4 regions of the Sphingobium sp. TomTYG46 genome follow, and region 3 is predicted to be linked to each of the others. Evidence: riboswitches for the same ligand, from Rfam matches in the RefSeq annotation. Region 3 holds a riboswitch; each other region holds the start of a gene.
The links. Region 3 has a riboswitch for cobalamin ahead of ACZ5YV_RS13505 (TonB-dependent receptor). Riboswitches for the same ligand answer to the same signal wherever they lie in the genome.
Positions count from the first base shown of each region.

Region 1: it holds a riboswitch for cobalamin, as region 3 does, so the genes downstream of both, ACZ5YV_RS17300 (TonB-dependent receptor) here and ACZ5YV_RS13505 (TonB-dependent receptor) in region 3, are expected to answer to the same signal.
Region 2: it holds a riboswitch for cobalamin, as region 3 does, so the genes downstream of both, ACZ5YV_RS15475 (cobalamin biosynthesis protein CobG) here and ACZ5YV_RS13505 (TonB-dependent receptor) in region 3, are expected to answer to the same signal.
Region 4: it holds a riboswitch for cobalamin, as region 3 does, so the genes downstream of both, ACZ5YV_RS00500 (TonB-dependent receptor plug domain-containing protein) here and ACZ5YV_RS13505 (TonB-dependent receptor) in region 3, are expected to answer to the same signal.

Region 1 covers NZ_AP027326.1:10,866-18,535, reverse strand. The annotation lists gene ACZ5YV_RS17305 (PepSY domain-containing protein) at 1-1,193, opposite strand, end outside; gene ACZ5YV_RS17300 (TonB-dependent receptor) at 1,180-3,321, opposite strand; cobalamin riboswitch at 3,498-3,741, opposite strand; gene ACZ5YV_RS17295 (ArdC family protein) at 4,084-5,022, shown strand; gene ACZ5YV_RS17290 (DUF3768 domain-containing protein) at 5,084-5,482, shown strand; gene ACZ5YV_RS17285 (hypothetical protein) at 5,686-6,435, shown strand; gene ACZ5YV_RS17280 (hypothetical protein) at 6,727-6,918, shown strand; gene ACZ5YV_RS17275 (ParB/RepB/Spo0J family partition protein) at 6,966-7,670, shown strand, end outside.
Region 2 covers NZ_AP027325.1:486,538-494,207, forward strand. The annotation lists gene cobN (cobaltochelatase subunit CobN) at 1-1,471, shown strand, start outside; gene cobO (cob(I)yrinic acid a,c-diamide adenosyltransferase) at 1,468-2,073, shown strand; gene bluB (5,6-dimethylbenzimidazole synthase) at 2,075-2,713, shown strand; gene ACZ5YV_RS15470 (alpha/beta fold hydrolase) at 2,831-3,694, opposite strand; cobalamin riboswitch at 3,821-4,048, shown strand; gene ACZ5YV_RS15475 (cobalamin biosynthesis protein CobG) at 4,207-5,322, shown strand; gene ACZ5YV_RS15480 (precorrin-8X methylmutase) at 5,322-5,951, shown strand; gene cobI (precorrin-2 C(20)-methyltransferase) at 5,948-6,670, shown strand; gene cobJ (precorrin-3B C(17)-methyltransferase) at 6,667-7,416, shown strand; gene ACZ5YV_RS15495 (cobalt-precorrin-6A reductase) at 7,392-7,670, opposite strand, start outside.
Region 3 covers NZ_AP027325.1:17,221-24,890, forward strand. The annotation lists gene ACZ5YV_RS13475 (VOC family protein) at 1-131, shown strand, start outside; gene ACZ5YV_RS13480 (hypothetical protein) at 175-1,065, opposite strand; gene ACZ5YV_RS13485 (hypothetical protein) at 1,100-1,477, opposite strand; gene ACZ5YV_RS13490 (helix-turn-helix domain-containing protein) at 1,771-2,520, opposite strand; gene ACZ5YV_RS13495 (MaoC family dehydratase) at 2,837-3,289, shown strand; gene ACZ5YV_RS13500 (hypothetical protein) at 3,328-3,570, opposite strand; gene ACZ5YV_RS13505 (TonB-dependent receptor) at 3,800-5,749, opposite strand; cobalamin riboswitch at 5,999-6,244, opposite strand; gene ACZ5YV_RS13510 (hypothetical protein) at 6,601-6,780, opposite strand; gene ACZ5YV_RS13515 (LysR family transcriptional regulator) at 6,965-7,670, opposite strand, start outside.
Region 4 covers NZ_AP027324.1:97,679-105,348, reverse strand. The annotation lists gene ACZ5YV_RS00520 (penicillin-binding protein activator) at 1-963, shown strand, start outside; gene ACZ5YV_RS00515 (ABC transporter ATP-binding protein) at 1,062-1,841, opposite strand; gene ACZ5YV_RS00510 (FecCD family ABC transporter permease) at 1,835-2,830, opposite strand; gene ACZ5YV_RS00505 (ABC transporter substrate-binding protein) at 2,980-3,789, shown strand; gene ACZ5YV_RS00500 (TonB-dependent receptor plug domain-containing protein) at 3,826-5,697, opposite strand; cobalamin riboswitch at 5,868-6,140, opposite strand; gene mobA (molybdenum cofactor guanylyltransferase) at 6,160-6,693, shown strand; one part of gene ACZ5YV_RS00490 (IS5 family transposase) at 6,843-7,176, shown strand; one part of gene ACZ5YV_RS00490 (IS5 family transposase) at 7,176-7,600, shown strand.

The sequences.
Region 1 (7,670 bases), on a different replicon from region 3:
GATGCCAGCTCATCGGGGCCATACCAATAGGCATCGGGCTGCCTTATCATCTGGACGTTGCCGATGGAGGCTCCAGGCAGCAATTGTGTCGCTGCGCGCGTCAGGGTCGTGGGCGATGCGTTGAAAGGGCGCAGGGTCCGTCCGTCGATCAAGGCGCGTCGCCCCTGCCCGTCCTTCGCGACCATCAGAATTTCATGGCCCGGCGAGGGCATCGCCGTGATCTGGACCGCGCTGGGCATCTGCTTCCCGGCCATGATGAAGGCATTGGACGGGATCGACAGGGTGCCGAGATAATCACGCTGGTTCTTTTCCGCGATGCCTTCGGACCGGAACAGATGCCCCGGATCGACCGAAAGCCAACCGCTGAAGATCCATGCGACGAGGAAAATGCCACCCGCGAGGCCCGCGATATGATGCCAGACCATCCATCCGCGATAGGGTGTTATGCGTCCGCCCTTGTAGCGCCGTCGCCCGAGCCGTGCCCGCAGCAGCCCGATCCAGAAGCCGGTAACGCCGGTCGCGAAGCAAGGCCCCGCGACCCAGAGGATGACCTGTCGCCACAGTGCGCCATCCTGTCGCAATGCCGTGAAATAGAGCCAGTGTGGAACCGCACCCAGCCAGTTCCAGAAGCGTTCGCTGCGGATCGTGTCCTGCACGACATCGCCGGTTCGGGACGAAACGTAGATTTCGGTCCCTGCCCGGTCAGCAAGGGCGATTTGCCACAAGGGGCGGTGTCGGTCGAAGCGTTGGGCGACCGTCCATTGGTCCCGTTCGAAGGAATGGATCGACGCGACGGCGGCCCCGCCGAAACGGCGCGCAGCGCGTTCGGCCATGGCGGCTGTCACAGCCGGCACGGCCTGTCCGGCGGTCGCGGAGATGATCTCAGCTTCCCCGTCCCATGGATTTGTACGCCAGAGAGGTTTGCCGTCGCGCATTTCCAGCGTGAGTGAGCGCAGGCGGCTGCTGTCCGGCGGCGGCGCGGTGACATCGGCCCAGCGGATCGGTTCGAGCCGTGCGATCCGTTCCGCGTCCGTCAGCGACGGATAGGGCACATAGATCATCACCAGGCCCGATAGGAACCACATGGCGAAGAGCAGGCATGTGGCGATGCCGATCCAGCGGTGCCCAAGATAAAGCCAGCGGCGGGCAACATGGCCCGCCGCTGCTTTTCTGGTCGGTTTAGAACCGTGCACGCAGGGACACGTCCACCGAGCGCGGGCGGCCGAGCACCCATTGTTCGTTGTTATAGGCGGTGATCGCGTAGTCCTTGTCGAAGAGATTGTAGAGGCGCAGGTCCAGCGCGACATTGTCGGTCACAGCATAGGACAGGCTGGCGTCGACCACGGCATAGGCCGGCACGCGGAACTGGTTGGCATTGTCTGAATAGCGCTTGCCGACGTAGCGAAGGCCGGCGCGCGTCTGCAACCGCGTAATCGGCTCCCAGCGCAGCCACAGATTGGCGGCGGTTTCCGCGACACCGGGGGGCGTGAGGCCGTTATAATTGGTCGCGCCGCTGATGAAGTCGTCAAACTTCGCATCCAGCACCGTGCCGTTGGCGTCGATGCCAAACCCGTCGGCAAGGTCCACCGAAACCGAGGCTTCGATGCCTTTGGCCGAACGCTGGCCGACCTGCTCGACCGGGCTGGTGAGCGTCTGCTGGGAGAGGAGGCCCTTCTTGACGATGCGATAGGCGGCTAGGGTCGCCGAACCCCGTCCATCGAGGAAGCTCCCCTTCACGCCGAACTCGACCTGATCGCCGGTTGCGTGGCTGAATTGCACTTGACCCGTCGAATAGGTGGTGAGCGTCCCAAGCGGATCGACGCCGGTCGTGTATTGGCCGTAGAGCGACAATGCCGGTGTCGGCTGATAGACTGCGCCTACTCGCCAGGTCGTGTTGTCGAGCCGCTTGTCGAGCACCTGCGTCTCGCTCCGCACATTGCTTGGCGAATAGGCGAAGGTCCAACGGCGGACCCGGTTCTCCTCATAGCGCACGCCGCCGATGATCGAGAATTGGTCGTTCAGCTTCAGCCGGTTCTCGGCAAATACCGCATATTCGCTGGTGCGCGTGCGGAAGCGGGGCGCAATGCCCTGCGTGTCGAAGAACAGGCCCGGCACCGGGTTGAACGGATCGACCGAATCCTCCTGCGGGTCCGACCCGAAATCGTTGCTGTAGGTCAGCTTGACCAGATTGACGTCGAAACCGACAACCAGATCATTGGTGATGCCGCCCGCGACCGGCAGGCTGAGCTTCACCGTGCCCTGATCGCCATATTGGGTCTGGTCATGGACGATGCCCAGATTGTCCGCACGGTCCACCAGGCCGGTCGTTCCGTCATAGCTGTAGCTCTCCAGATTCTTCCAGCGGCGATAGCTGGTCAGGCGATAGGCGGTGTTCGAGATCGTGATTTGCTCGATCGGGGACCAGGTGGCAGTCAGCGTAGCGCGCTTGTCGCGAAAGCGCATCTCCGCGTCGGCGACGTTGAAATTGCGGTCCCGCACCCGCTCATCAATGCGGCCTTCGATCAGAGGCGTGCCGAAATATTTGCTCGGCTTCTGGTCGCCGTCATCATAGCGCAGGGTGAGCGAGAAATTGTCGGTGGGCGCGAATTTAAGCGCGCCCGACAGGGCGTGGCTCTCGGACTGACCGCGATCGACATAGCCGTCCGACCGGCGATAGCTGCCGTCGATGCGGAAGGAGAACATCTCGCCGATCGGGCCGCCTACGCCGGCGGCGGCATGGAAGCTGTCCTGCGATCCATAGCCGATCTCGCCCTGGGCCTCGAACCGCTCGCTATTGGGTTGCCGCAGGATGACGTTGATCGCGCCACCAAGCGCGCCCTGGCCATAGAGGACCGATGCTGGCCCGCTCAGCACGTCGATCCGCTCGGCAATCCAGGGATCGGTTGGATAGGTGATCGTTCCCGCGACAGGAAACAGGCGGATGCCGTCGACCAGTTGAAGCACCGATCCCTGGCCGCTGAAGCCGCGGGCCGCCAGCGCCGTGTTACCATTGCCCGGATCGGCAATATTGGTGATGCCCGGTGCGCGGGTGACGGCATCCTGAAGGGTAAGATCACCGCGCGCGCGCAATTCCTCGCCATCGACAACCGCGATGCTAGCGGGGGTTTCCAGGGGCGTCAGACCAAGCCGGCTGCCGGTGGATTGCGGAATGGCGAGAGCAGGTTGCCGCTGGCCGAAGACGATGATGGTGTCGCTTTCCGTTGCGCTGGCGGCGGAATCGTCGGCGTGGGCGGCGAGCGGCGCGCCCAGCAGCAGTACGGCGAGAGTATAACTGGATATATTGCGGATAGTCTTCTTCATTCTATCATGCCCCGTCGGCGTCATTCGACGTCGGGCAGGGGCGTGCCGTTACGAACGGTCGGCGCGCACCACGGGCGGACGCCTTGGCGCCCGTCGCACGAACCGATGCGGCCCCCACCGCTCGTTCGTCGCTCAGACGGAGTTCACCGTGCCTCGACCATCCCCTGGACCATGGCAAGAGCGACCAGACGCCGGCAGGTCTCCTGGCTCACGGGTCATCGCTTGATGCACGGCCTTCCCAGGCCTCGCAGGATTTAGCGTCCGGCCCAGTGGCTGGCGGATAGGTCAATGCCTATCCGCGCATGTACATCGCGCTCACCGCTTACAGTTGCAGGGACAGCCTCGGATTAGGGTGGCGAACCACCTTCACCGCGTTCCCTATTAAGTCCCTCTCGGGACACCGGCGCGATCATGTCCTGGCCGCTTGGCGCGTCCCGGACGGCGCTCCTGTAGTGAAATTGTGCGGTGCAGACAAGCGGGCATGGGCATTCCCGTTGGCGGTCCATTATCATTCCGTTGCAGGCTTTTGATTTTGGGGCCTGTTCCGGCCCCCTGGCGCAAGAGCCAAGCCGTCTCGGCCTGCGGCCTCCCTTGGCGATCAGGCGGTATCCCCACCCTTCCGCGCTGCGCTTGTGCAGGGCGGGTGATCCCCCTCCCCCTGATCGGCCCCGATTTGCGCCATTCCCCGACCCGCTTCGCCAGCGGGCAGAAGCCGATGGCACCCATCGCCTTCGGCTCCGATTTTGGAAGGGAAACAAGCATATGGCTCGCAGCACCACCCGCAGCGCAAAGGCCGCACGGATCGACATTTACGAGGAAGTCACCAACCAGATTGTGGCATTGCTGGAAGCTGGCACCCGCCCTTGGTCGCCGTCCTGGGCATGCGGGGCCAGTTCGCTTCCGTTGCGTCATGAAGGCACGCCCTATCGCGGCATCAACATCCTGCTGCTTTGGTCCGCCGCCATGATGCGCGGCTATGCCAATCCCTATTGGATGACCTACCGGCAGGCCCACGAACTTGGCGGGCAGGTCAGGAAGGGCGAGAAGGGCAATCTCGTTGTCCACGCGGGCACTTTCACGCCGAAGGATGATGACACCGACCAGCGCCAGAGCGGCGATGATGAGGAGGAGAGCAGCCGCGGCTATCTGAAGAAATATGTCGTGTTCAACGTCGAGCAGATCGACGGCCTCGACATGGGCAAATATCCCGCGCCATCCATCGAGATCAGGAACCGCGACGAGCGTGACAGCGAACTGGATGCTGCCTTTGCCCTCTATCCCGTTCCCTATAGCGAGGGCGGCACCAGCGCATTTTACAACAGCGTCAGCGATCGTATTCAGATGCCCGCCTTTGCCGACTTTGTAAGCGGCAATGCCTTTTTCGCAACCCTCGCTCATGAGGCTGTCCACAGCACCGGCCATAGGGATCGGCTGAACCGCGAAACACTGCATCGCTACGGCGAGAGCCGCGAAATGCGAGCCGCCGAGGAACTGATTGCCGAGATCGGCGCCGCGATGCTGTGCGCCCAGCTTGGCATGGAACCCACCGAGCGGGAAGATCACGCCGCCTATGTCGCGTCCTGGCTGACCGCCTTGCGGAACGACAAGCGCGCCATTTTCAGGGCCGCCACCGCCGCGCAGTCCGCAAGCGAACATATCCTGTCCTACATGGCAGGGCATCCCATCCAGCGCGCCGCCTGACAGCGAAACGGGCAGTGGAATGCCGCTGCCCTCCCCATCCCTATTTCCCAAGGACTGACCCATGAGCCTCGAATTTACCTACGCCGAGAAGATCGAGCGTATCCGCTTCCTCAACGATGCAGCGCGCCAGCAGCCCGGCGTATCGGGCCGTGCAACTATGACGATTGGTTTTGCCTCGCTTGATGAGCGTGACCGTCATGAAGCTGTGTCCCAGATCATTGCTTTCGATCAGTTTGACGAGGGTAACGACCCTTATGCCGAACATGATTTTGGCGCTGTCTATCGCCTTCATACGGGTGAATGGATGCAGCGCCGTCCCGGCAAGGAAGATGCCATCAGTCAGACCATATTCTGGAAAATTGACTGCTATGACAAAGCGTTGGAGTTTGGCAGTGAAGCCCCTTGGGATGACGAACGGACAACGCGCCTGCTGACAATCATGCTGGCGAGCGAGTATTGAATATCGCTGCCGCCCCGCTCGGCGGGGCGGCCATATGGGCTGTTGGTCAATAGCGATTTATTGTGTTTTCGCTCCATTCTGGATAGGATGCTGAGAGGGCAATTTACCATGCTTGAGTTCGACATCGGGGCGGTCAGAGTGCAGATTACGGCGATGGATTTCATGCGGGGTGAGGCGGCTGGCGAGCTTGCTGGCTGATCCCCTTGGTATCCGATGACCCTGCCTCCGCCCATGACGGCGATGAGCCTGTACAGGCCCGGACGGGGCCGGGAGGCATCGCCTTTCTTCCTCCGCGTGATCCTCCCATCGGCCAGCGTTACCGCATTTCCCTTGGAAAAATTCGGGATGAACTTGACCGTTATCTGCCAGCGGCGCGCCGTGAGGCGGCGGACCGCCTTCAGGCGTTGGTCAAAAATGGCGCGCCTGAGCCTCGCATCGTGGCTGCGCGGATCGAACTGGCCTATCTCCGTCATGCCAAAGGTCCGACCTATCAATCGCATTTGCTGACCCATTTGGGGCACAGGGAGGTCGATGCCGTTATTTCCCCGCAGCAAACGCCCCTGGAGCGGGTGCGAGAGATCGGCGCTGCCCTCGCGACGCGCATCAACAGTCAACAGCCGGCGAACATCTTGCGCGCTGTGCGTTCGCTGGAACGGCCGATCCTGGCTCCCGGCCAATCGCCTGCCCATGAGGGCCTGGCCGAGACCTTCCTGAAAAATAACCCCGACCAGAATAAGGCCGATCCCCGCTTTGCTGCCGCGCAGGTCATTGTCGACAAGATACAGGCCGTTTCGCAGGCGCGCGGCGATGGCCCCCGTCTGATCGAAGCGGCGACCGATGCTGCTCGCACGGCGGTCGCCGCCAATATCAGGGCTGGGAAGCCTGTTGACGATGGAATCTCCTTGCCCCTCTCCCCTGCTCCCAATGGGCCGGACAAGGGCAGAAGCCGCTAACGGTCACGCTCGCGCGTGGCGCAGTTCATGGCACCGTCAGCCCTCCTTGACGGCCTCTGATGCAGGGGAACACCAAGGGCGGCCGCCCTTTCGTTCCCGAACAAAAATAGACCGCCCGTGTAATCCGCCAAGCCCGGTGGTCCGCCGCCCTTTGGGGCGGCGACCAGGCTAAGGCGGCTCGCCCGCGCCAGCGGTCGATTTTTGCCCTCCCTCCCCGTCCCGCTCCTCGCCGGAGTGGCAGAGCCGCAGGCCGCAGGCAGCGGCTTTCAGCCAAGGAAGGAGGTCAAAAGAATGACTTACACACGGTATCGAGGCGATCCCTACTGGAAACGCGCGAAGGTGGACGGGCTGGCCGTTGACGGCACCCCCTACAAACGAGGCGAGCGGGTTTTCTACTACCCGCGCACCGGCGCGACCTACGCCGGAGACGCAGCGCACCGCGCATCGGTCGAGTTCGAGGAACTGGCCGCCTTGGAGGGCTGACCCTCCCCTTCCCCATTCGATCATTAAGATTTTCAGGAGCTACCATCATGGCTATCATGACCGTCAAACTGTCGCAGCTTCGCCTTTCCCCGCTCAACACGCGCCGGGTTAAGCCTTCCGCGATCAACTCCATGGCCGACGACATTGCGGCGCATGGCCTGTTGCAGAACCTTGTCGCCTATGAAGAGGATGAACTGTTCTGGGTTTTCGCAGGCGGACGGCGCTATCGTGCGCTCAAGGAACTGGTGAAGCGCAAGAAGATCGCCAACAGCGATTTGTTCCCCATCGAATTGCGGACCAAGGAAGAGGCCATCGAGCTATCCTATGCCGAGAATGCGGCGCGTGAGGACATGCACCCTGCCGATGCGATCCGGGCATTTGCCGCGATGCGCGATATCGGCATGTCGGCGTCGGAGATCGCGGGGCGGTTCGGTTATTCCGAAAGCTATGTGGCGAAGATGCTGCGGTTGTCGGCGCTCAATCCCAAGCTGATCGACATTCTCTCCAAGGACCAGCTTACCCTTGAGGCGGCGAAGGCGCTCACCCTGTCGGACGATCATGCCGAGCAGCTTCGCGTTTTCAAGGCGTCGAGCGGCCAAGCTCACCGGATCAGGAGCATGTTGACCGAAGAGAAATTGACGACGCAGAGCGGCGCGTTCCTGTTTGTCGGGCGCGATGCCTATATGGAGCATGGCGGCACAATCACCCCTGACCTGTTTTCGCAGGGCGATGGCGGCTATGCCGACAATCCT
Region 2 (7,670 bases), 410 kb from region 3:
GCGACCGGAGGTGCTGGGCAGCGTGGCGGACGATGCGTGGCGCAGCGTGGGGGACACGGTCGAGCGGCTGGAACTCTACGCCATCCAGCTGATCGACTATGGCAAAGAAGCGCCGGGACCGCATAGCGCGGCGGTTCTGGGGGCTGTGAGGAAACAGCTTGCGCCTCGCGTGGATGCCTGCGGCGACGCGGAAAAGGCGGGGCTGCTCCGCGCACTCGATGGCAAGTTCGTGCTGCCCGGCCCTTCCGGCGCGCCCACGCGCGGGCGTCCCGATGTGTTGCCGACCGGGCGGAATTTCTATTCGGTCGATACGCGCGCGGTGCCGACCGTGGCCGCCTGGAATCTGGGCCAGCGGTCGGCCGACCTCATCGTGCAGGACTATCTCCAGCGCGAAGGCGATTATCCCCGCGCCATGGCCCTTTCCGCATGGGGCACGGCGAACATGCGCACGGGTGGGGACGACATCGCGCAGGCATTGGCCCTGATGGGCGTGCGGCCCCGGTGGGACTGGGCATCGGGGCGGGTCGTCGGATTTGAGGTGATGAAGATCGCCGAGTTGAACCGACCGCGCGTGGACGTGACGCTGCGCGTGTCGGGCTTTTTCCGCGACGCCTTTCCCGAACAGATCGACCTGATCGACAGCGCCGCGCGCGCCGTGATGGCGCTGGATGAACCCGATGAAGACAATCCCGCTGCGGCGAGGCAGCGGGCGGAGGCGGCTGCGCTGATTGCGGAGGGGACGTCTGAAAAGGCGGCGCTGCGTCGCGCCGGGGCTCGCGTTTTTGGATCGAAGCCGGGTGCATATGGTGCGGGTTTGCAGGCGATGATCGACGAGCGGTTGTGGCATGATCGATCGGACCTTGCGAACATCTATCTCGATTGGGGCGGCTATGCCTATGGTGGCGGGGTCGAGGGCGACGCGGAACGAGACCTTTTCAGCCAGCGCCTGAGCGATGCCGACGCCCTGATCCAGAATCAGGACAATCGCGAGCATGACCTGCTCGACAGCGACGATTATTACCAGTTCGAGGGCGGGATCGCAGCGGCGGTCGAGCATCTCTCCGGCCGCAAGCCGCTCAGCTATCATAATGACCATAGCCGACCCGAGCGGCCCGTCGTCCGCACGCTGGAGGATGAGATCGGCCGGGTGGTGCGGGCGCGGGTCACCAATCCCAAATGGATCGCGGGCATGATGCGGCACGGTTACAAGGGCGCGTTCGAAATGGCCGCCTCGGTTGATTATCTCTTTGCCTTTGCCGCGACGACCCATGGCGTGAAGGATCATCATTTCGACGCCGTCCACGCCGCCTTCATCGAGGATGAGGTGGTGCGCGGCTTCATGGCGGACGCCAACCCCGCCGCGCTGCGCGAAACCGCCGCGCGCCTCCGCGAAGCGCTGGACCGGGGGCTGTGGCGGCCACGGTCGAACAGCGCGGCCATGCTCCTCGCTCAACTCAAGGAACCGACATGATCGAACGCACCCCCGAACAACATGCCGAAAAGATGAAGAAGAAGCAGGCCGCCCATGACAAGATCATGGCCACCAAGACGCAGGAAAAGGGCCTGCTGATCGTCCACACCGGCAAGGGCAAGGGCAAGACGACCGCGGCGCTGGGCATGGTCGTGCGCGCGATCGGCCATGGCAAGAAGGTCGGCGTCGTCCAGTTCGTCAAGGGCGCAATGACCACCGGAGAAAAAGTCGTGTTCGATGCGTTTCCAGACAATGTCACGTTCAAGCCCATGGGCGAAGGCTTCACCTGGAACACGCAGGACAAGACCCGCGACATCGCCCTCGCCCGTGAAGCATGGGACGAGGTAAAGCGGATGATCGCCGATCCGGCCTATGATATGGTGCTGGCAGATGAGCTTAATATCGTCCTGCGCTATGACTATCTGCCGGTGGGGGAAGTGGTCGAGGCGGTGACTGCGAGGGACGAAATGAAGCATGTGCTCATCACCGGCCGCAATGCGCCCGAAGCGCTGATCGAAGCGGCCGATCTCGTCACCGAAATGACGTTGGTCAAGCATCCCTTCCGCAGCGGCGTGAAGGCACAGGCAGGAATAGAATTCTGACATGAGTGGACCCGCCATAACCCCGATCGACAGCGCGCAGTTCGAGGCGCTGGTGCGGGCGCGGCGGGACATTCGCCATTTCAGGACCGATCCCATCGACGAGGGCGATGTCGAATGGCTGCTAAGCATGGCGCATCGCGCGCCATCGGTCGGATTATCGCAGCCATGGCGCTTTGTGCGGATCGAGACGGAGGGGCTGCGGGAGAGGCTGGCGCTTCATGTCGATGCGCAGGTGAGGGAAGCGGGCCGGGAGTATGAGGGCGATCAGGACAAGCTCTACCGTAGCCTGAAGCTGCACGGCCTCCGCGAGGCGCCAGTGTTGTTCGCAGTCTATTGCGACGATGGGACGGAGACGGGCCATCATCTGGGCGCCGCCACCATGCCCGAAGCGCGCCGCTATAGCTGCGTCATGGCGGTGCATACGCTGTGGCTGGCGGCGCGGACGCGGGGGATCGGCATGGGTTGGGTGTCGATCATGGAAGCGGAAGGCGTGGACGCGATGCTGGACGTTCCGGCCAGTTGGGAGTGTCTTGGGCTGCTCTGCCTCGGACGGCCGGAGAGCGAAGAGGATGCCCCGGAACTGGAACGACGCGGATGGGAACAGCGGACGGATTGGCATTCAGTGGTGGTGCGGCGTTAGCGCAACCCGCTCCCACCTATTCGCCGTTCGGGCTGAGCCTGTCGAAGCCCCTCACTTCTCTTCAAGGAAAGAAAAGCCCTTCGACAAGCTCAGGGCGAACGGGGTGGACGATTCTCCCTACCCCTCACCCAACAAGAACCCCAGCACCAATGTTTCAAACCGTTCCTTGCATTCGATCATCGCCCAATGGCCGCATTTGGGGAACACATGCAGTTCCGAGTTCGGGATCACCCGCATCGGGAACAACGCGCCATCGAGCGGGCTGACCTTGTCGTCGCGGCCCCAGGTGATCAGCGTGGGCGCCTGAATCTTGCCCAGATAATCGATCCTCTGCGACACGCCCGGCCCGCTCATCGACTGCGCGATGAAGCCCAGAGCCGCGCGCGTGTACATCTTGCGGCTGCTCTCCATCGTCACCGGTTCGAGCGCGGCCTTGTAGCGCATGTCGATCAGTTCGTCGGTAATGATCGATTTGTCGTAAACCATCGATTCCAGCCAGGCGATGATGTTCTCGCGCGTCGGGTCCTCGATGAAATCAACAAGTCGGGTCAGCCCTTCATTGGGAAAGGTGGAGGTGATGTTGAACCCGATCCCGCCGATGGTGATGTAGCGCTGCACCCGCTGCGGATGAGATGCCGCGAGATGACCACCGACAATGCCGCCATAGCTGTTGCCCAGCACATGTGCTCGATCGATGCCAAGGCCGTCCATCAGCGCAACCACCGCATCGCGCGCCACCGCTACCGGATCGCCATTCACAGGATCGCTTTTGCCATAGCCGGGCGCATCAACGATGATCGTGCGAAAATGCTGGGAAAAGAGCGGCAGATTGCCCTGAAAATTCGCCCAGCCCGTAACGCCGGGGCCTGATCCATGTAGCAGCAGCAGCGCGGGGCCTGATCCAGCCTCATGATAATGAAGGCGGCCATTGGCGGTTTCGAGAAAACGACTGGTCGCTTCGAAGCTGAGATCGCTCATCATCTGCTCTCCATGTTGTTATTCGCAGAAGGGACTAGCCCTGGGGCAAAGCGGGCGCAAGCAAGCCGTCGCTGCCCACTTCCCTTTCGCGCGCATCGCCCTTATGAAGCGCAGCGGATCGGGCTTGCCCGGTCCATCGATCGCGCCGGTGTCCCGCAAGGGACTTAAATGGGAACGCGGTGCGGGAGGTTTCCCTCCCTAATCCGTGGCTGTCCCTGCAACTGTGAGCGGCGAGCAAGGCATGGACCGGCCGGACCCTTAAAACAGGGACGGTCAGCCACTGGAGCGATCCGGGAAGGCCCCATGCCAACGCTATGACCCGCAAGCCAGGAGACCTGCCGGAGCAAAGGTCGCTCTTGCCATGACCCAGGGGATGGTCACGGCTCGGTTCTCCGTTTGAGCGACGAATTCGTGCGGCTACGGCCGTGCAGGCGTGCGGCCTGTCCGCTTGCCTGTGCGTGCCGTCCGCTTGTCGTGGCGCTGGTGCGGGGAGTGCAGGAGCAATGCAGGAGCTGATGCGGCGTGACGCAGCGCGAACCGGCGTGCGCGGCTGGTGTCCGACGGCATGGCGGCCGATGATGGCTGGCGACGGGCTGTTGGTCCGGGTGCGCCCGGCGCTGGGCCGGATGACCCGCGCGCAGGCAGTGGGATTGTGCGAGGCCTCTCTCGCGCTGGGCAATGGGCATATCGACGTTACCAATCGCGCCGCCTTGCAAATCAGGGGCGTGAACGAGGCAGGCCACGGCGCATTGATGGAGCGGCTGGTCGGGCTGGGGTTGGCGGATGCCGATGCGGATCGGGACAGGCAGATTCCCGTCCTCATCAATCCCGATTGGTTACCCGGCGATGACAGCGCCGTCATAGCCGCCGCCTTTATCGCGCGCATGAAGGAGCTGCCCGATCTGCCCGCGAAGGTCGGCTTTGCGATTGATGCGGGGCCTGCCCCGGTCCTGAGCGATGTTCCGGCTGATTTCCGGATCGAAAGAGGGACGACCGGTGCGCTGATCCTACGCGCTGACGGGCGCGCGCATGGCGTGGCTGTGAGCGCAGAGAACGCTGCCGAGAGGCTGATCCGTCATGCCCATTGGTTCGTGGCCAGCGGTGGCGCGCAAGCCGGGCGCATGGCGCGGCATTCCGCCCCGCTGCCTGATATAGCGACCAAGGCCCCTGCCCCAGCCCGGCCTCGCGCTGCTGCCCTAGCCACTGCCCCCGGCCCTTTTTATGCAGCGCCCTTCGGTCGGATCGAGGCGGCTGCGCTCCTTGCCGTGATGGCGGGCGGTGTGGAGGCGGTGCGGCTTACCCCTTGGCGTGGACTGGTGCTGGAAGGCAGCGACGCCCCGTCCGATGATCCGGCCGATACGCGCCTTTCCGCCGATTGCTGCCCCGGTGCGCCAGCCTGCCCGCAGGCGAGCGTCGCCACGCGCGATCTGGCCGCCCGGCTGGCGCCGCATGTTCGCGGACTTCATGTCTCGGGTTGCGCCAAGGGGTGCGCCCGACCTTCGCAGGCGACGGTGGTCCTCACCGGGCGGGATGGCCGTTTCGACCTTGCCCACAATGCGCGCGCAGGTGGGCCGCCGCTGCAAACGGGACTGTCGCCCGACCAGATAATCGCCCTCTTCGGAGCCCAATGATGCCGCATCTCTATGAAACCAACGGGGCGGAAATCTATCGCCAGTCCTTCCGCATGATCCGGGCGGAGGCGGCGCTCGACCGCTTTGCGGCAGAGGAAGAGCGGGTTGCCGTGCGCATGATCCATGCGGCGGGCATGGTTGGCCTCGCGCCGCATATCCGCTTTTCGCCGCGCTTCGCCACGGCCGCAATCGCCGCGCTGGAAGCGGGCGCGCCGATCCTGTGCGACGCCCGGATGGTGTCGGAAGGGATAACGCGCGCGCGCCTGCCCGCTGGCAATCTGGTCCTCTGCACTTTGGCCGACCCGCAAGTGCCTGATCTTGCCCGCGCCATGGCGAATACCCGCTCGGCCGCCGCGCTGGAGCTGTGGCGGCCGCATCTCGCGGGTGCCGTCGTCGCGATAGGCAACGCCCCAACCGCGCTGTTCCACTTGCTCAACATGCTGGAGGACCCCGACTACCCACGCCCGGCGGCAATCATCGGTTGCCCGGTCGGCTTTGTCGGCGCGGCAGAATCGAAGGAAGCCTTGTGGGAGGCGCAGCCGGTTCCCAGCTGCATCGTCGAAGGGCGGCTGGGCGGCAGCGCGATCACCGTCGCGGCGGTCAATGCGCTCGCGAGTGCGGCCGAATGATCGGGACCATTCACGGCGTGGGCCTAGGCCCCGGCGCGCAGGACCTGATGAGCGTGCGGGCCGACAGGCTGATCCGCGATGCCCGCCACATCGCCTATTTCCGCAAGCCGGGCCGCGCAGGTCATGCCCGAAAAATCGTCGAAGGACTGTTGCGTCCCGACGCGGTCGAATATGCGATGGAATATCCGGTGACGACCGAGATTCCGGTCACCGACCCGCGATATAATCAGCGGCTTTCCGCCTTTTATGCGGAGTGCACCACGCATCTGCACGGGCTGGCGGCGGCGGGTGAGGATGTGGTTGTCCTCTGCGAGGGCGACCCCTTTTTCTACGGCAGCTTCATGCATCTGCACAGCCGCCTGTCATCACTTGCGCCCATGCGAATCGTGCCCGGCATCACCGGCATGTCGGGGGCCTGGACGGCGAGCGGGACGCCGATCAGTTGGGGCGACGACGTGCTGACGGTGCTGATGGCGACGCTGCCCGAAGAAGAGCTGGCGCGCCGTATCCATGACACCAATGCGCTGGTCGTCATGAAGATCGGCCGCAATCTGGCGAAGCTGCGCCGGGCGGTGGAGGCTGCTGGCAAGCAGGACTGCGCCTGGCTGGTCGAATATGCCACGATGGCGGACCAGAAGATCACGCCGCTGGGTGAGGCGGAGGCTGTCACCAGCTATTTTTCTATCCTGCTGGTCCATGGGCAGGGACGGCGGCCATGAGCGGATGGGTGGCGGTAGCCGGGCTCGGGCCGGGAGCCGAAGGGCTGGTGACGCCCGAAGTGACACAGGCCCTGGCGGAGGCGACCGATCTGGTGGGTTATGCGCCCTATGTTGACCGCGTGCCGGATCGCCCCGGACTTCTACGCCATGTGTCGGACAATCGGGTGGAGCTGGAGCGCGCGGCCCATGCGCTGGAACTGGCGGCGGCCGGGCGGCGCGTGGTGGTGGCGTCCTCCGGCGATCCGGGGGTGTTCGCCATGGCGTCGGCATTGTTCGAGGCGCTGGAGGCCGGGCCGGAAGCGTGGCTGGGGATCAACATCCGCATCCTGCCCGGCATTACCGCCATGCTCGCCGCAGCCGCACGGGCGGGCGCTCCGCTGGGGCATGATTTCTGCGCCATCAACCTGTCGGATAATCTGAAGCCATGGGCGTTGATCGAGCGTCGGCTGCGCCTTGCCGCGCAGGCGGACTTTGCGATGGCTTTTTATAATCCCCGGTCGAAGGCGCGGCCGGATGGCTTTGCGCGCGTGTTGGACATCCTGCGCGAGGAGTGCGGCGACGATCGGCTGATCCTGTTCGCGCGTGCCGTTTCGACGCCGGAAGAAGAATTGCGTGTCGTGACGCTTGGGCAAGCAAGCGCCGATATGGCAGACATGCGCACGATGGTGATCGTTGGATCAAGCCGCACCCGCCTGATCGAGCGCGCGGCAGGTCCTATCCTCTATACGCCGCGCTGGGCCGAATGATCGATCCACGCCAGCACGTCGCCGATATCATGAATGGCCTGCGCCTGTGGCAAAGGCGGCCGGTCGATCATCATGACGGGCAGGCCGATCGCCCGTGCGGCGTCGATCTTCGCGCGCGCGCCGTCGCCTCCTGCGTTTTTGGCGACGATCAATTCAATGCCGTGCGCGCGCATCAGGGCAAGATCGCCCGCCAGCGTGAAGGGGCCGCGATCCACGACCAGATGATGGCGCGGCAGCGCGGGAGGCAGTTCGGG
Region 3 (7,670 bases):
GCGAGCCAGGGCAATTATTCGAATTTATCTGCGGCCCTGACATGCGCGGCATGTGCGAAGCTGGGATGGCGGCGGCCCGCGACTGGGACGGCAGCGAGCCTGTAACGGTGATCGACTTCGCGGCAATGTAGTAGGCGGCTGCCCCTCATCAGAGGGGCAGTGCCAATCGTGATCTTACTCCGCCGCCATGGAGGGCATACCCTGATGGCTCGGCCTCGGGTCTTCGCTGATCGCGGTGGTCCATGCCCATTCACCGGGCTTTGGCGGATTGGTGATGCCGAATTCCTCGCGAATATCTGTCACCTGCCAGTCGAGATAGTCGCGATAGGGGATTAGGAAGAGGGGATGCTTCCAGTTACGACCCTGTGCTGCGCCAATGTCTTCAGCGTCCAGCTCTATCTTCACCGAATCAGGATAGAATAGCCCGCTCTTCATCATCGTCTTGGCGCGCAGATAGGAGCTGACGCGGTTGAAGAAGGATGCGAGTTCGGGTGTGAAATACTTATAAAGCGCTCGCATGTTCGCTGCCAGCAACGCTATTTCACCGGCATGATTGGTTTCAAAACCCGTGATCATATGTTCAATGTCATGTGTATGAGTCCGTTCCTTCATGTAGAAGTCGAAATCGGTCTCTATCTCCATTCCCTGGAAGAAATGGTCCATATTATAGCCGCTATTGACCACGAAATCGTACATTACAGCACGTAGCGTGCCGGGCTCGGCCCCTGCCAGTTCCTCATTTTTGAAGAGCGAGACCTTTTTGCCGTCCAGCCAGGTCTTGAATTCAGGAAGTCGCGCCTTTTCTTCCTCGAACAGCTGGAAGATGCGGGGCCAGTTTTCCAGTTCCATTAATATCTTCACGACGTCGGGAATATAGGCCGTGTTAGGCAGTTCAGCCCCGTTCCGCCGCAGCATCTCCTGAGCGATCAGCGCGCGCAGTTGCGGGTGGTTGAGATAGGGCGAAGAACTGATCAAGACGGAGCTTTCGGTCGTGAAGCCCGGTCCCGAGCCATTATAATATGCAAAATCCGCGCTGCTTACACGCGCTGCGATCTCGTTTTCCATCATCTCTCTCCTCTTCATTCTGTCTTTTAGAAACTCACCCCAAGTTCGACACCATAGGTCCACCCGCGTTCGTAGCTGCGGTCAACATATCTGCTTTGTAGGGAATGCCGCTCAATATCCCGCTCGTGACATTGCCGGTGGATACCTTGCCATAAGCGGTCATCCGGTTGGTTGGCCGCCAGATTACGATTGCACGTGGTGACGCGCAGCTGCCCGCTTTGCTCCGCCCGATGGCGGTCACGGCGACGGGCACCTTTTGCAGGCTTTCATCGCGCCGTTGTGCTGTCACCATGAGGTCGGCCAACTGCCCCTGAACCGCAGCCTGCGTGGCCGGGTCGGCAGTCTGCGCCAGAGCCGCTGTCGGGCCGAGCGATGATAGGCCCGCTAACGCAACGGCAATAGATGAACGCATGGCAATCCCTTCCTTTCGTCGGGCGATGCCATCCCTCGGTATAGGCCGTGCTTCGTTTAGAAGCCCGGTCCACCATCCGGGACCGAACACGCGTATGCGCATCCGAAAGCGGACGTTTGGCGGTGTTCCGCCATTATATTGTTCATGATGCAGCCTGATCTGCGACGCATGGCCGCGAGCCCTTTCTGCATCCTCTCCTGACAGCTTCGGCCACCGATCAGCTCTTCGGCCGAGCCATCTCGTTTGCATGCAGCGTGTCTTGAAATGATCCCTTCGTCAAGTATCATCCACAATCAGCGAGGTTTCAGCGGCGCCACCGGACATGCTACTGCAAGAACAGCGTGCCATTCCCCCGGCAGGGCCGAGGTGCGGCGATCCGCCTGCGCGATTTCCCGCAGTTCGGACCTGAAACGCTCGATCCTTTCCGCGACGCGCGCGACGCCCACGGGCGACAGCTTGACCGTTTCCACGCCGAAGATCGTATCGGGGTCGCCATAGTTCAAATTGAAGAACAGATGCTTCATATGCTGTTCGAAATGTCTGCGCATGGGCTCGCGTTGCCACACATGGGCCGGGTCCAGTCGCGCGCGCAGACGTCCTCCCGGCAGGCGATCGATCAGCGCCAGCCTTTCCAGTCGTTCGACATGTTGCGCGATATGTTCGGGCGGTATGCCAAAGCCTTCCTCGGCTTCGGACACCGGCCAACCCGTGACGATGATGAAGAATATGGTCGATAATTCGGGGCTTGTGGTCAGCGCCTTTTCCTGCGCCAGCGTCAGCTTGTCCGATGACCGATCGCGCACGGCGGCCTCTTCGGCGATTTCGGTGAGTGTGGTGTCGGCGAGCGCGCACAGTTGCGACAAGGTGCGCAGGCCCAGCCCGCGTCCATGCAGCCATCGTTTGACGGTAGCGGTGCCCACGCCAAGCTTTTTCGCGACGTCGGCCTGGGTCAGGCCCGCTGCTCGCAGTCTCCGTCGGAGCGCCGCCAGCAGCAGTTCATGTTCCATTCCGAAAGGGTCGTTGGACGGATGACAGGGGCTCATCAGATGATCCCTTCCCACGCTGCAAGGATGATATGGGTCGGCCACGGCGCTAGATCATATCCCGCGATGTTCGATCGTGGATGGTTCCGCGATCGATATCCATCCCTCGACTCTTCGGCTGCACGGCTTTCGTGCAGCCGAAGCTTCTTGTCTTCTCCAGTCATGGCCTCTCCAGCTTATTCTTTTAGGAAGGGTAAGTAACTCGACGCCGCTGACAAGGTCCAACTGACCCTCGCCCCACTGGAGCATTTTCCTATCGCATTCGCGCATGCTTGTGCATAGTTTCGCTCTAGGAGCAGCGTGGGGGGTGAATGGAATGAGCCAGTTTCTCGATTATCTTCAGGCGCGGGCGGACGAGGAAGACGTGTCGGACTGGTTCCTGGTCAGTCAGGATATGATCGACCAGTTCGCCGAAGCGACCAAGGATCATCAATATATCCATGTCGATCCGGAACGCGCGAAACAATCACCCTTTGGCGGGACGATCGCTCATGGTTTCCTGACGCTTTCACTCTTGCCGCACCTGTGCGCCGATGCGCGAGGCAACGTCGTTCCCGACGGCGCTACGGAGATTAATTATGGCAGCAACAAGCTCCGTTTCCTGGCGCCCGTTCGATCCGGCAAACGTGTGCGCGGAAGGTTCAAGCCGCTGGAGATCGTCGAAAAGCGGCCGGGGCAGCTTCAGCTGACTACCGAGGCGACGGTAGAGATAGAAGGTGAGAGCAAGCCCGCCCTCATCTGCGAATGGATAACCCAATTCCAGCTTTGATCCGGCAATCGTCGGAGTAAGCGGATTGGGCTATCCATTTAGGCTGCGGTGTTGGTCGCGTGGAGACCGAAGGCCATGCGCGCGGCGTTGATGGTGTATTCATACTCCTCGCCACCGGGTACGAGGTCGTGCCAGTTCTTGTTCGTGATCGCCGCGAAACTGTCCTGCCATATTTTGCAGGCGATCAGTTGTATTTCTGTTTCCTTGGGCGCGCGCTGTGCTTCCAGGCAGTCACGCAATATCGCGTGAAAAACGGCGCCCCTTAATGGTGCGTGCTTCATTGGCATCCTCTCCAGGCAACTGATTCTCTGTCCAGATTGCCGAGGGGAAAGTTGCATAGAGGAGAAAAGACGTCAACTACGTCTCAAAATTTCCACGGGTATTTAACGTGTATTATATTGTGGTTTGACTGTTGCCCTGTCCACTTTTACTTTATGAACACCGCCGTTCATTATGTAAGCCATTGATCGGGAAGGCCGCAGGTCTTTCTGGATGCGGCCTTCCCCAGCATCAGAAGCTGAACTTGATGCCGCCCCTTACCGTTCGCGGTTCGACCACGCGGCTTAGCCTCCCTTCGACAGGCTCCGCATCGGCGGCGGGAAGGTAGGATTCGTAATAATAAGCGATGTCCTTGTCCCGGCTGCCAAGGATGTTGAGCAGTTCGGCATAGACTTGCACCCGCTTTCCCTTCCACGCGGCGCGGGCGTTGACGACCGTGCTACCGGAATCGCGCACGCTATTGTCCTCGATCAGTGGCGAAGGGCCAAGGTGACGGACGCGGATGCTGGCTTCCCATGGGTCAAGCACGATGGCTGCGCCAGCGGACGCGGCATTTTTGAAGGCGTTGGGGATATGGTCGCCATTGGTGTAGCGGCTGTGGCTGGCAGTGTAGTTGCCGTCGAAAGCGAGCCAGGGGAGCGGCCGCCAGAAGGCGACAAGCTCATAGCCATGGCGGCGGCTGGCTCCGCTGGGTTCGACCGCGTTGGAGTCGCCGACGAAACGCAGTTCGCTGCCGACATTCAGCCACCAATAGGTCGCGGTGAAGGTTAAGCCGGGCAGTTGCAGGCGGCCGCCCAATTCCTTGCCGGTGCCGCGCACAAGCATGGGAACAGGCGTATCGACATTGACCGCGCCGCGCGCATCGTTGGAATGGAAGCCCCGGCCCCAATTGGCATAGAGTTCGACCTGCGGCGTGATCGCCCATGCGGCCGACGCCTTGGGCGAGATGAGCGTGTCCGAGCCGCTGCCTTCACCCAACGCGGCGGCGACGGCGTCCCGGCTGCGGACATCATAATGATAATAGTCGCCACGCAGGCCTCCCGTGATGCGCAGACCGGGGAGCGGCGTCACGGTCGCTTCGCCATAGAGCGCGGCTGACCCTTGCTTGACGCGACAGCGGCCGAGCGAGGAGAGGAAGACGCGGTTCGCGGTGCGGTTGACGCCGACATTGCCGATCGCGTCATAGCGGTTTTCCGTGCCCAGCTTCAATTGCAGCGCCGGGTCGACATCCCACCGCTTTTCGCCGGTGAAGCCGAGGACCCAGCGGCGGTCGAACTGCTCGATCTGCGCGCTGGTGCCGTCGGGATCGGTGTAGGTGGGGTTGGAGAACATCGTCCAGTTGTAGAATTGCGCGTAAAGATTGGCGCGCCATGTCGGCTGGACGGTGGCGAGATTGCCGATGATCCGCGTGGTTTCGCCGCGCGCTGACGGATCGGGCGAACAGAAGACATCGGGGCAGAGCGGCGTGCCGATGATCCGTTCGGGTATCTGCTCGGTTGGACGCCATGTCGCGCGATAGGCGTGGAGCGTGGCGTCGATCTTACCGGCTCCGGCAGGGAGGGTATATTTGGCGAAACCCGCATAGTGACGCAGATGTTCAGGCTCCTGCCATGGCCCGTCATAGGCCTTGGCCTGCGCGACCAGGGTGAGATGGCCCGCGCCCGCCTTTACCGTGCCGCCCGACGCCAGCCTGCGCCAGCCGAAGGATCCGCCCTCCGCCGCGACCCATGGTCGGTCATAGCCATCGATCGTGGTCATATAGGCGGCGCCCGCAAGCGCGAAGTCGCCGCCATCGGCGCGATAGGGACCTTTGCGAAAATCCTCCCGCGCGATGATTTCGGGGATGAGGCCGTTGAGGTCGAGATAGCCCTGACCATGGCCATGGCTGCGGAAGTTCATCTGAACCCCGTCAATATAGGTGGTGAAGTCCGACCCATGGTCGAGATTGAAACCGCGCAGGAAATATTGATTGGCCTTGCCGCTGCCCGAATGCTGGGCCGCGACCAGCCCCGGCACGGCTTCGAGCAGTTCGGCGACGCGCAGCAGCGGGCGGACGAGAAGGTCCGCGCCGCCGACGCTGCCTTCGCTGGCCGCATGGGCGGTGCCGATCTTGTCCTCTCCCCGGCCGAAGACGATGATGGTGCTGGCATCGTCGCTCGCGTCATTGGCGTCGGCGGCCAAGGCGGGGAAGGGGAGGAAAGTGGCGGTCAGCGCGCAGGCGGCGCGGTGGAAAGGATTGGGTAGTTTCACATCATGCACTCCGGGCGTCTGGCGACATCCGGCAAGAGACCTGTCGTCTGGCGACGACCGGCGCACGCAGGCGGCCGGACGCCCCCAAGGCGGCCGCCAGCGTCACCGAAGCGGCCTCTTGCCGCTCGTTCGTCGCTCAGACGGAGTTCACCGTGCCGCGGCCATCCCCTGGACCAAGGCAAGAGCGACCAGACGCTGGCAGGTATCCTGGCTCGCGGGTCATCGCTTGATGCACGGCCTTCCCAGGCCTCGCAGGATTTAGCGTCCGGCCCAGTGACTTGCCCTTCCTGCCTCTGAGGAAGGGCGATGTGCATCGCGCTCGCCGCTTACAGTTGCAGGGACAGCCTTGGCTTGGGGAGGTGGATGCCTCCTTTACCATGTTCCCTTTTAAGCCTCTTTCGAGGCACCGGCGCGATCATTTCCCCAGGGGTTGCCCGGGTGATGGGGGCGATAGCGGAGGTGTGGAGGTTGGGCAAGGGGGGGGTGATGAACGGTCTGTTCCCTCTCCCCTTCAGGGGTCGATGAGAGGCACGTGACTCTCATCGAGGTTAGGGAGAGGGGAGCGACGCTGGTTGCTTTACAGTCCCCTCTCCCGCCTTCGCTACGCTCGGCACCCTCTCCCCTGAAGGGGAGAGGGGATGAGGTGGGTATTCCTGCTCTTCACAGTTCGTCATCCCAGCGGAAGCTGGGATCTCCGGGTGAGGACGCGTGCGGTCGCTTGAGATGCCAGCTTTCGCTGGCATGACGGGAGGGGATGACGTGCGCCCGCTTGTCGCGCCAAGTCAGTTCAGGGTCGCGCCGCGCTCTCGTTGGAGGCGTAGGGCCATGGCTTGGTAGCGGACGGCGCGTTCGTTGTGGAGGGCGATGGTTGCCTGGTCGGCGCCGCGCAGGCGGGCTTCCCTGGCTTGCCGCGCTTCCTGGGCGGCGCAGGCGGAAAAATGTGACGCGTCATTGGGGCGCATGGCCCTTATCCTCTCTCAATCTCTTATGGCTCGAACGATAACATCGGCCTGTTTCCCGCCGCCATTACGCAGGTTAACTCCGGAAAGCTTCTGTTTTTTGACAGCAGGCTTGCAAATGATTTCAGAAGAGGATTTCTGCGCTTTTCAGGCAGTTAAGCGGGTGGCGCTAAGGTGCTTCTTGCTATCAGCCGCCCCGGTTCCACGATGCATCGCGGAAGGTTTCGCGCAAGAAGCCGATGAAGGCGTCCACGGCGGCGGGACGGCCTGCGGCGCGGGGGTGGACGGCGTGAACGGCGAGGTCAACGGGGCCTTCCCAGCTATCGAGGACGCGGACGAGGCTGCCTTTCGCCATCAGGTCGCCCACGTCCCAGAGCGAGCGCAAGGCGATCCCGACGCCGGTAAGGGCAAGTTCGCGCACGATTTCGCTGCTGTTGGTGCGGACATGGCTTTGGCCATCGATCAGCTTGCGTGCGCGGCCATTCACCAGCCGCCAGGGCAATTGTCCATCGGCCGCGAGCAGGCGGTGGCGGGGGAGGTCGGCGATCTTGTCCGGAATGCCATGCGCGGCGAGATAGGCTGGGCTGGCACAGAGGATGCGGCGGTTGGTGGCGAGATGATGCCCCTCCAAATGGAGAGGAATGTCGCTGGTGATGCGGATCGCCACGTCGATACGCTCGGCGAGCAGGTCTTCATAGGCGTCGGACAGGTTGAGTTCGAGGTCGACGCGCGGATGGAGGTCCAGGAAGCGGCCGACATGAGGTGCCACATGCAGGCGGCCGAAGGAGGTGGGAGCCGAAATGCGCAGCGGCCCGGACGCACTCCGGTGCCGACTGGTGACGCGTTGCTCCGCCTGCTGGATGGCGTCGAGGATGGCGACAAGGTCGCGGTGC
Region 4 (7,670 bases), on a different replicon from region 3:
GCGGGCGTTGGACAATCCATCGCGAACGCGACCACGCTGGCGCTGCTGGATACCAAGGCCGACAAGGTGCGCATCACCACCTATGACACCAGCATGGGCGCGGCTGCGGCGGCGAACAAGGCGCTGGCGGAGGGCAATCGCCTGATCCTGGGGCCGCTGCTGGCCGAGGATGCGCGGGTGGTCGGGCCTATCGCGGCTCGGGCGAACGTGCCGGTGATCAGCTTTTCCAACGATGTGAGCGTGGCCGGGAACGGCGTCTACATCATGGGATACAACCCCAACCAGTCGATCGAGCGCGTCGTCGAGTTCGCCAAGGGCAAGGGGCTGTCGAAGTTCGCGGCGCTGGTCCCCAAGGGCGTCTATGGCGAGCGGTCGGGCACATCGCTGCTGCGCGCGGTCGAGGGTGCGGGCGGGACGGTCGTGTCCATGCAGACGTTCGACCGGTCACCCACTTCGATGACGGCGGCGGTCAAGAAATTGCAGGCATCGTCCAGCTATGACGCGCTGCTGATCGCCGACAGCGGGCGCGTGGCGATGCAACTCGCCCCGATCGTGCGGAAGAATGGCGGCGCGACCGCGCGCCTGCTGGGCACGGAGCTGTGGAATACGGATCGCGGGTTGGCGTCCACTCCGGCTTTGCGGGGGGCGTGGTTCGCCAGTGTGTCGGACGGACTCTATGGCCAGTTAGCGGGGAAGTATCGGGCGCGTTATGGCAGCGCGCCGTTCCGGTTGTCGGCGCTGGGATATGACGCGGTGCTGCTGACCGTGCGGATAGCGCGGGACTGGAAACCGGGGACGGTGTTCCCTGCGGCAAGGCTGCGCGATTCGGGGGGCTTTTCGGGGATTGATGGCGCGTTCCGGTTCGGGCGTGGCGGGATTGCCGAGCGGGCGCTGGAAGTTTCGGAGGTTGGTGCGGGCACCTATACGGTGGTGGCGGCTGCGCCCAAGGCTTTTGGGGAGTGATATAACCTCCGTTCGCCCTGAGCTTGTCGAAGGGCTCTTCTTTCTTCAAGAAAAGTAAGGGGCTTCGACAAGCTCAGCCCGAACGGATGTGGTGGTGATTAGCTTTTGATCCGTCCCGTGGGCAGGATCAGCGGCCATTCGCCGTCGGGCTCGATGCAGGCGGAGATGCCGTAGACTTGGGCAAGGCTCTGTTCGGTGAGCACCTCCATGGGCTTGCCGTCGGCGACGAGGCGGCCCCTGTCCATCAACAACAAACGGTCGCAATAACGAGCCGCCATTCCGAGGTCGTGCAACACCGTAACGACCAGCGAACCGGTGCGGGATTCGGCCTTGAGCAGGTCCATGACATCCAGTTGATGACCGGGGTCGAGAGCCGCGAGGGGTTCGTCGGCGATCAGGGCTGGCGCGCCAACCGCGAGCGCTCGGGCGAGGAGAACCCGGGCGCGCTCGCCGCCTGATAGTTCGGTGGCGATCCGGCCTTTCAGATGCAGAACATCGGCGCGGGCGAGCGCGGCATCGACCGCCGCTTCGTCCTCGGGTGACAGGCGGGAGAGCGGGCCAAGATGCGGCATGCGCCCGAGCGCCACAAGGCGTTCGACGAGCAAGGGCCAGTGCAGCGTCTGGCCCTGCGGCAGATAGGCGACGCGGCGCGCTATGTCCTTGCGGCTGAGGCTGGTGATCGGGCTGCCGTCGATCCAGACTTCGCCGCTTTCCGCGCGGACGAGGCCAAGCAACGCGCGGATCAGGGTCGATTTGCCCGCGCCATTGGGGCCGATGATGCCGACCAGTTGCCCCGGCTCCAGCACCGTGGTGACGCCGGTCACGGCGGGATGGCGGCCGAGGCGGACGGACAAGCCTTCAGTCCGGAGGGTCACCATAGCCGCCGCTCCCGCATGAGGTGGACGAGGAAGACGGGGACGCCGAGCAATGCGGTCAGGACGCCCAGCTTCAACTCGCTGCTGGTGGGGATGAGGCGCACGCCGATGTCCGCGAGCGTCAGCAGCGCCGCGCCGCCGAGCAGCGAGGGGAGCAGGATGGCCGAAGGGGAGCGATCCGTCAGCGGGCGGACCAGATGCGGCACGATGAGGCCGACGAAACCGATCGCGCCCGATACCGCCACCGCTCCGCCGACGCCGATCGCGACGCCCAGCATCATGCGCAGCCGCGCCTTTCGCAGATCCACGCCCAGAGCCTGCGCGCCCTCCTCCCCCAAGGTCAGCGCATCCAGGCTGCGCGCATCAGCGATCAGCAGCGCTGAGCCGAGGATGACGCAGGGCAGCGCGATCCAGACATGGGCGTAGCTGCGGTTCTCGAGGCTGCCCATCAGCCAGCTCATGATCTCCATCGCGGCGAAGGGATTGGGCGACAGGTTGAGGGACAGGCTGATCCCTGCACCGGCCAGCGTCGCGACGGCTATGCCTGCAAGGATCAGGGTGAGTGGGCTTTCCGATGGGCCTGCGAGGAGGAACAGCGCGGCGATGGCGATGAGGCTGGTGGTGATGGCGAGAGCGGGGAGGATGAGCGGGTGAAGCTGTGCCAGGCCGAAATATAGGGCGCAGACGGCTCCGAGAGCGGCCGCGTTGGAGGCGCCGAGGACCGAGGGTTCGGCGAGCGGGTTGCGGAGATAGCCCTGAAGCGCGGCTCCCGCGAGGCCGAGCATCGCGCCGACGATCAGGCCGAGCAGCATGCGCGGCAGGCGCAGGTCGATGAGGATAGCGCGAGCCACCTCGTCACCGCCGCCGGTGAGGACGGCTAGGATGCGGGCGGGCGAGAGTGAGACGGCCCCCAGCGTGAGGGAGCCGAGCGCCGCAGCCAAGGTTAGGCCGATCAGAAACGGCAACAGCAGGGGATGGCGTCGAGCGCTCATGGCTTGCGCCCTCCGAAACCGCTGTTAGGAATCGTAGTGCTCCTGCGAAGGCAGGAGCCCAGTTCCTGCGTCTGAGCTGGGCTCTCACGAGCCACTCGTCTCGTTCGAGTGCCTTCGCAGGAGCACGGCAAGTTGCAGAGGCAGGATTGATGCGCAGAAAGATCATCGCGGCGCTTTGTGCGCTCAGCCTGACCGGCGCTGCCCCCGCGCCGCCCAAGCGTATCGTGTCGCTCAACACCTGTTCCGACCAATATGTGCTGGCGCTCGCCGATCCGGGACAGATCGCGGCCTTGAGCCCCTATGGGCATGATCCGGAACTGTCGGCGGCGGTCGCCAAGGCGCGGCGTTTCCCGGTGCTGACACGCCCGGCCGAAGAGGTATTGGCGCTGCGTCCCGATTTGGTGATCGGCTTTCCCGATGGCGCTGGCGGCGTTGTTGGCGCGCCGGATGGGCGATGGCGCAAGCTGGGGCTGGCGAGCGCGGACAGTTTCGCGGCGATCCGCACCCAGATCCGGCAGGTGGCAGCCATTGTCGGCCATCCCGCGCGAGGCGAGGCGATGATCGCGGGCATGGAGCGCGACCTTGCCGCCCTGCCCCGGTCCCGGCGCGGCGGCGTTGCGGCCTATTATCAGCGGCGCGGCTATATGACCGGGACCGGCACTTTGTTCGATGAGTTGATCCGGCGCGCAGGCCTCACCAATCTGGCGGCGAAGCTGGGCAAACCGGCGCTGGCGCAGGTGCCGCTGGAGGAAATGATCGCCGCCCGGCCCGACTATCTGATCGTGGAAGAAGGTAGCGAAAAGGTCGTCGATCAGGGGACGGAGATGCTGCACCACCCGGTGCTGCGATCCATCCTGCGCATCCGCGTGCCGCAAGCCTGGACGGTGTGCGGCGGTCCTGCTTATGTGCAGGCCGCGCGCAGCATCGTGACGCAGGCGGATGCTGCGGGCAGGCGTTGAGGGGCGAAGCGTCACGCCCGCCCCTCTTTCCCGTCATCAGAAGCGGACACGTGCGCCGGCATAGGCCGACCGGCCGTAGGTGTTGTAACCATAGACCGTCGCGTATTCCTCATCGGTCAGATTGTCGATGCGGCCGTAGATTTCGAGATGTTCATTGATGGGCAGCGAAGCGCGAATGTCGAGCCGGGCATAGCCATCCAGACGCTGGGTGTTGGCGAAATCGTTAAAGCTGTCGCCGACCATGGTGAGCGTCGCGCCGGTCGATAGGCCGAACGCCCATTCATAGTCAGCCGAGACGCTGACCGCATCCTTGGCGCGACGGGGGAGACGCTTGCCTTCGTTGAGGCCGCCTTCGGAGCGATCGATCGCGTCGATATAGCTATAGGCGGCAGTGACGGTAAGCGCATCGACGGGCTTCAGCGTGACGGCGGCTTCCACGCCCCTCGCACGCGTGCGCGTAAGATTGACGTAGCGGCCAAACGGCGGGGCGAAGCCGTCGAAATAGATCTGGTCGCGGGTATCGCGGCGGAACGCGGTGACAGAGATCATCGCCCGGCCACCATCCAGATTCTGGTCGAAGCCCACATCATAGCTTTTCGACCGTTCAGGCTTCAGATCGACATTGCCATAGGTGCCGTCGTAGATCTGGTAGAGGGAGGGTGCCCGGAAGCCTTCGCCATAGCTGGCACGGATGTTGGTACGGCCTTCATTGGGCGTGTAGTTTGCGTTTGCGCCCAGCGTCGTCTCGCCGCCGAACTGGCTGTGATCGTCATGGCGCACGCCGCCGGTCAGCGACAGCCCCGAAAGCGGCTTCACCACGGCCAGGGCATAGACGCTGTCGATGTTGACCTTGGCCGCGCTGACGACCTTGTCGCCTGTGAAGAAGTCGTAATAGAAGGAATCATAGTCCGGGCGTTCATGCTCGTAGCCCAAAATCAGCTTGGCCTGATCCACCGGCTGATAGACACCTTCATATTCGAAGCGCAGATTGGTGCCCGAATAGCCATAGTCCGGCGCGGTGGAGCTGGGCGCGAAGAAATAATCGCGATCGTTGCGGAACCAGGTAACGGCCGCACGTTGCGTCAGCTTGCCATCGAATGACGCAAGGTTGATCCCAGCATAGCCGACATATTGATCGAGCTTGCTGCTGTCCGTGGATTCCACCGGCGCGCCGAAGAAGATGTCGGTGTCGAGGTTCGCATGGATATAATAGCCGCGCAGGTCGAGGCTGAGATTGTCCGTGAACGCCAGTTTCAGCTTCGCGTGGGTGGCAATATTCTCATAGCCGTCCTTTTCCGTGCCGCCCTTGGCCGCAGAGATGCCGTCGGTGTGGAAATAGGCGACGCCAGCGCTGCCCGAGGCAATGCCCGCGCTGCCCGACACATCTGCTTTCGCATTCAGGGTGTCCGCATAGCCATAATCCACCGAGGCGGTGCCGCCAAAGCCTTCACCCGGTTCGGCTGACATAATGTTGACGACGCCGCCGATCGCCTGGCTGCCATAGACGACGGAGTTGGAACCGCGCAGCACTTCGATGCGGCGGATATTGCCGGTCAGCAGATTGCCGAAGTCATAGGCATCGCCAATGATGCTGGGGTCATTGATCTTGACGCCATCCAGCAGCACCAGCGTTTGCGTCGTTTCCGCGCCCCGGATCGAAATGCCGGTCACGCCGCCTACGGCGTCGGCCCGGTTGAAACGAATGCCCGGCGTGGTGGCGATCAGGTCCGCGACGCTGACGTTCTGGCGGGTTTCGATCGTCTTTGCATCGATGACGGTGATGGCTTGGCCGACTTCGTCGGTCGGCTGCGCAATGCCCAGTGCGGTGACGACGATTTCGTCGGCGTCTTCGGCAAGCGCTGGGGTGGCGGCGAGGAGCGCCAGCAGTGAAATTCCGGTCCTGATCATGTTCTTGTCTTCCCTGAGCGTCATGCGACATGAGCCCAGGGCATCCGCGTAAGCGGTCAATGCACGGAAGAAGGAGACGCCAGCCCCGTCCCGCGCACCGATGCGGCCCTGCGCCGCTTCGTCGCTCAGACGGAAAACACCGTGCCTGGACCGATCCCTGGACCCAAGGCAAGAGCGACCCTGCGCCGGCAGGTCTCCTGGCTCGCGGGTCGTCGCGGCGATGCACGGGCCTTCCCGGACGCGTGTCCAGTGGCTGGTCCCCCTCGCCTTCCCCTTTTGAAGGTCGCGGGTTTCCGGGTGCATCGCGCTCACCGCTTACAGTTGCAGGGGCAGCTGCGGATTTGGACGGATGAGCCGTCCGCACCACATTCCCTTTCCGGCGCGATCTTCTTTTCATGAACGGTTGCCCGCTCACGCCGCGCGCCATAGGGGAAAGTGAAGGTTCTGCCAAGGAGTGGATCGATGCGATTGCTGGGCGCGGTGCTGGCCGGAGGGCGATCCAGCCGGTTTGGGAGCGACAAGGCGCTGGCGCTGATGCCGGACGGGCGCACGCTGATCGAACATGCGGTGGCGGCGATCGCGCCCCATGTGGAGGCGGTGGTGGTCTGCGGACGGACGGTCGAGGGTATGACCAGCCTATCCGATCGGCCCGCGCCGGATATGGGACCGCTGGGTGGGCTGAACGCGGCGCTGCATCATGCGCAGAGCGAGGGCTATGACGCGGTGCTGACGACGGGGTGTGACATGCCGGTCTATCCGGCGGCGCTGGTGGAGGCGCTGGCAGGAGAAGGCGCTGCGGTGTTGAAGGGGCAGCAATTGGCGGGGTTCTGGCCTGTCGGGCTTGCAGATGAAATGGACGCGCATCTGGCTGAGGAGAATAGCCGGTCGATATTCGGCTGGCTGGAGCGGATCGGCGCGCGGATCGTGGAGCGGGCGGATATCGTCCTGCCGAATATTAATCGACCGCAGGATCTTGCCGGATTGCCAAAAAGCTAGCCACCGCGTGCTCCTGCGAAGGCAGGAGTCCAGTTCTAACGGCGCAAATGGGCTCCTGCTTTCGCAGGAGCACCTAGGCTCAGGACCTATTAAATTGCTTGCAGGGATGCAGATCGGTTGATTCAATGGCGGCGCAAGGAGGCGTTGTCATGAGTGATCTGATCTGGTTGTCGGAGGCGCAGATGCGCCGGATCGAGCCATATTTTCCGCTGTCCCACGGCGTGCCGCGGGTGGATGATCGTCGGATCATCAGCGGTATCATCTTCGTCATCAGGAACGGCTTGCGATGGCGCGATGCGCCCGCCGACTATGGTCCGCCAAAGACGATCTATAATCGTTTCATCCGGTGGAGCCGGCTCGGGGTGTTCAACAAGATCTTCTCTGCCCTTTCAGCGAAGGGCGGGAAGCCCGATCAGTTGATGATTGACGCGACGCACCTCAAGGCACACCGGACGGCGGTCAGCCTGCTCAAAAAGGGGCTGTTCCCAGACATATCGGACGCACCAAGGGCGGCCTGAACTCGAAGCTCCACGCTGTGTGCGATGGCAAGGGCAGGCCATTGGTCAGGCTGAGCGAGGGACAGATGAGCGACTATAAGGGGGCCGCCCTGATGCTCGACGCCTTGCCTCGGGCCAAAGCTCTACTCGGTGATCGAGGTTATGACGCCGACTGGTTCCGCAAGGCGCTCGCCGAACGCAACATCACCGCCTGCATCCCGTCAAAGAAAAACCGAAAGGTCACGATCCCGCACGATGCCGTGCTCTATCGCCAGCGGCACAGTATCGAGAACATGTTCGGCCGACTCAAGGATTGGCGGCGCGTACACACTCGCTACGACCGTTGCGCCCACACCTTCATGTCCGCCATCTGCATCGCAGCAACCGTCCTCTTCTGGCTCAATCAATGAGTCCTGAGCCTAGTTACATCATCAGAACAGCAAACCCACGGGCTCCACCGGTCTGAACCTGCCGATACCC